Regions from separate parts of the Kitasatospora sp. NBC_01250 genome, predicted to be linked through region 1. Evidence: riboswitches for the same ligand, from Rfam matches in the RefSeq annotation. Region 1 holds a riboswitch; the other holds the start of a gene.
The links. Region 1 has a riboswitch for thiamine pyrophosphate ahead of OG500_RS18615 (purine-cytosine permease family protein). Riboswitches for the same ligand answer to the same signal wherever they lie in the genome.

Region 1 (2,194 bases):
TGCCCTTCTTGCGCGGCGCCGGCGGGGTGCCGAAGGCGCCCGGGTACTCACCGGGGAACTCCGCGCCGGGGTAGCCGGGGCCACCGGGGTAGCCGGGGCCGCCCGGGTAACCGGGCGCGGCGGCCGGGGTCGACCAGGTGTCGCCGAGCGGGGTGCCGGCGCCGAAGGGGTGGTGCTCGGCCTGCGGGGGCGGGCCGGCCGGGACACCGGGGGTGATCGGTGCGCCGCCCGCCACGGGGGTGACGGGCGGGGGGGCGTAGGGGTTGGCCGGCGGCTCCATGGCGCCGGCGGCCGGAGCGGTCGCCGGGGGCGGCGTGTCCTGGTAGGAGGAGGCGGGCGCCGAGGGCGGCGGGGCGTCGAGGTAGGCGGGCGCCGCGGGGCGCGCCTCGGCCTCGGCGGCGGGGGCCTCGGCGGCGGGCTCGGCAACAGGGGCGGCGGGAGCCTCGGCCGGGGCCGCCACGCGCGGGTCGACCGGCTTCTCGGCCGGGGCCTCGGGTGCGGGCACCTTGGTGAACGCCAGGGTCGGCTGCGCCTTCACGACCGGCTCGCTCACCGTCGGTGTGTCACCGACCGCCGGAGTGCCCCCCGGCTCGCCGTGACCGCTGGAGAGGTGCTCCCCCTGCGGCCCGGTGGAACCACTCTCGTGCTCGGTGCTCACGGACGACCTCCATCGCTGACACGGACCTTGGCCCATAGTTTTTCCTATGCACGATCTGGTTGCCGTAAGGGACCGCCTGAAGAACCGATAAGAATCCTTAGACGGACCGAACAGCCCCCCTTCGCCCACCCCGCGGGCCGTCCGGCCTCCCCGGCGGCATCCCGCGATGCGGACGGCGCTTTGCCCCACCTTGGCGTAATCCAAACGCCGGGCTACCCTGTCGCATCTGTTGAAGACACGCGGGAGCTTGGACCCACCAGGCTGAGAGTGCGCTGGTCGACCGTACGCCATGGCGGTGACGCCCAGGTGGTCGAGGGAGCGCTGACCGCCGGAACCTGACCGGGTAATGCCGGCGTAGGGAGTATCGGCCATGACGGCTGCTTCGCCTTCCCCTTCTCCTGTCACGGTGCTGGAGCCGCCGGGCACCGACCGCGCCGAGGCGCCGCTGGTGCTGGACACCGCGCCTGCGCGCACCCTGGGCTTCCGCGACCAGTTCGCGCTCTGGGCCAACCTCGGGATCAGCCTGATCGGCTTCACCAGCGCCGCGACGGTGCTCGGCCAGCCCGGCAGCGAGCTCTCCTTCACCGCCTCGGTGGTGGCGATCGTGGCCGGCACGGTGATCGGCACCGCGATGCTCGGGGTGGCCGCGCTGATCGGCACCCGGACCGGCGCGCCCGCGATGGCCGTGCTGCGCGGCCTGTTCGGCACCAGGCTGTCGTACCTGCCCACCGTGCTGAACATCCTGCAGTGCCTGGGCTGGGGCGTGTACGAGCTGATCGTGATCGCCTGGGGCGCCCAGACGGTGGCCGGCACCCAGGGCTGGCGCTGGCTCTTCGTGCTGCTGGCCGGGGCACTGACCACCGCGCTCACCATCTGGCCGCTGGGGTCGATCGCGGCGCTGCGCAAGTACGTGGCGATCGCGGTGGGCGTCGCGATGGTCTACTTCACGGTCCAGCTGGGCCGGCAGGGCTGGCCGGACCCCGGGGCCGGCAACTGGCACGGCTTCCTGAAGGCGACCGACGCGATCATCGCCGTCTCGATCTCCTTCGTGCCGCTGGCCGCCGACTACACCCGGCACTCGCGCACCGGGCGGGCCTCGTTCTGGGGCACCTTCTCCGGCTACACGGTCGCCCAGGTCTGGTGCTACCTGCTCGGCCTGATCGCGCTGCTCCAGTCGCACGGCAACGCCGACAACCTGCTCGACTCGTTCGCCGGGGTGGCGGCCGGCTGGGCCTTCCTGCTGGTGCTGGTGCTGCGCGAGGCGGACCAGTCGTTCGCCAACGTCTACTCGACCGCGATGTCGGTCCACAACCTCTTCCCGCGGGTGGACCGGCGGCTGCTGACCGGCGGGATCGGCCTGCTGGTGACGGCGCTGGCGCTGCAGATCAAGGAGTTCACCGACTCCTACTACGCCTTCCTCGGGCTGATCGGCTCGGTCTTCGTGCCGCTGCTCGCGGTGCTCGCGGTGGACTTCTTCCTGGGCCGCGGCCGGCGGGGCTGGGACCTGGGCCAGCAGGCCCCGGCCCGGCCGCTGAT
Region 2 (2,194 bases), 2.1 Mb from region 1:
GCACGTTGCGCGACAGGAAGGGGGCGTAGGCCCCGGGGATCCGCAGCCGCAGGATCTGGCCCTTGACCGGACGGATCGCGGGCAGCACCCCCGGCGGCAGGCCGGGCAGCTGGTGGCTGCGCGAGCCGGCCGCCAGCACCAGCTGGTCGGCCCGCAGTTCGCCGCCGCCGCCCAGCCGCACCCCGCGGGCGCGGTCGGCCTCGACCAGCAGCTCGCCCGCCTCCGCCCGGTGCAGCCGTACCCCCGCCCGCTCGCAGGCCGTCACCAGGGCCGCGGCCAGCCGCCGCCCGTCCACCTGGTGGTCGCCGGTCACGTGCAGGCCGGCCCGCACGCCGGGGGCCAGCATCGGTTCGAGCCGGCGGGCCTCGCGACCGGTCAGCCAGCTCGACGCAAGGCCCAGCCGGTGGTGGAAGGCGTGCAACTCGCTCAGCTCGGCCTTGTCGTCCGCGTCCAGCGCGACGGCCAGCGTTCCGGTGGCGCGGTAGCCGGTGTCCTGCCCGGTGGCCGCCGTCAACTCGGCGGCGAAGTCGGCGTACCGGCTGTTGGAGGCCATGCCCAGCCGCAGCAGCGGTTCCTCGCCGTACTGCAGCTCGGTGACCGGGGCCAGCATGCCGGCCGCCACCTGCGCCGCGCCGCCGCCGGGGGCCGGGTCGACCAGCGCCACCCGCAGGCCGCGCTGCGCGGTGCGCCAGGCGACCGCCAGACCGATGATCCCGCCGCCGATCACCAGCACGTCGGTGTCGGTTCGGGAGTCTGTCGAAAGATCGCGTGCCAAGAGAACCGGTTCTCCCTTCGCCGGAATGACCCGGATCAGGTTCGGACGGTCGCAGGCCGCCGCAGCCCGCCTCTCAGCCCGGTGCACCGGGCTCCCGTGAGGATGCCCCCACCATAACGCCGGGCGCCTTGGGGACTGAAGGCGCCGATCGCCGGGTGGACGGCGGACGCGCTCAGTAGAGTTCGCCAGATGGCAGAGCTGAAGAGCACGGATCGGGTGGTCGTGGTCGGCGCGGGGGTGGCGGCCGCACAGTGTGCGGTGGCGCTGCGGGAGGGGGGTTGGCACGGGTCGCTGAGTCTGGTCGGCGCGGAGCCGCACAACCCCTACGACCGGCCGCCGCTCTCCAAGGACGTCCTGCTCGCGAAGGCCGATCGGACGGCCCTCGACCTGGACTGGGAGGCGCTCGGCGTTCAGCTGCTGACCGGTCGCCGGGCCACCTCGGTGGCCCCGGGGAGCCTGGGCACCGACGCCGGCGAGCTGCCCTGGGACCGCCTGGTGCTGGCCACCGGAGCCGCCCCGATCCGGTTGCCCGGGGCCGCCTCGGCCCGGGTGCTGCGGACCATCGACGATTCCCTCGCACTGCGTGCAGTCCTGCGCCCGGGCGCACACCTGGTCCTGGTCGGCGCGGGCTGGATCGGCGCCGAGACCGCCACCGCGGCCCGCCGGCTCGACTGCCGGGTGACCGTGCTGGAGGCCGCCGACGCCCCGCTGCCGGGCGCGCTGCCCGCCGAGCTGACCGCGCCGATGCGGCAGTGGTACGCGCAGGCCGGTGTCGAGCTGCGGCTGGGCGCCCGGGTGGACCGGATCGAGCCGGGCGCCGTGCACCTGACCACCGGTGAACTGGTACCGGCCGACGAGGTGGTGGTCGGGATCGGCGCCCGCCCGGACACCGGCTGGCTGGCCGGCTCCGGCGTCGAGCTGGACGCCGGGGGCGCCGTGCTGGCGGACGCGGCGCTGCGCACCACGCTGCCCGGGGTCTGGGCGGCGGGCGACTGCGTCAGCTACCCCTCGGCCCGCTACGGCGAGCGGGTCTGGGTCCAGCACTGGGACCACGCGCTGCACTCGGGCCGGGCGGTGGCGGCGGCGCTGCTGGGCGGTGAGGTCGCCTACGACCCGGTGCCGTACTTCTGGTCCGAGCAGTTCGGGCGGATGGTGCAGTACGTCGGGCGGCACTGCGCCGGCGACCGGCTGCTGTGGCGTGGCTCACCCGAGGACGCGCAGTGGAGCGTGCTGTGGCTGCGCGAGGAGCGGCCGGTGGCGGTGCTCGCCGTGGACCGCCCGCGCGACCTGGCCCAGGCCCGGCGGCTGATCGACCAGGGTGCGGTGCTGGACCCGGCGCTGGCCGCCGACCCCGCGCTGCCGCTCAAGTCGGCCGTCCGCTGACGCCCCCCTGACGGGCGGGTGGGTGCGCGGGGCCCG

Region 2: another riboswitch for thiamine pyrophosphate. It lies ahead of thiO (glycine oxidase ThiO); the one in region 1 lies ahead of OG500_RS18615 (purine-cytosine permease family protein).

What each region holds. Positions count from the first base shown of each region.
Region 1 covers NZ_CP108476.1:4,486,144-4,488,337, forward strand. Annotated here, with positions in the region: gene OG500_RS18610 (S1C family serine protease) at 1-658, opposite strand, end outside; TPP riboswitch at 888-1,036, shown strand; gene OG500_RS18615 (purine-cytosine permease family protein) at 1,029-2,194, shown strand, end outside.
Region 2 covers NZ_CP108476.1:6,560,053-6,562,246, forward strand. Annotated here, with positions in the region: gene thiO (glycine oxidase ThiO) at 1-775, opposite strand, end outside; TPP riboswitch at 771-883, opposite strand; gene OG500_RS27770 (NAD(P)/FAD-dependent oxidoreductase) at 965-2,158, shown strand.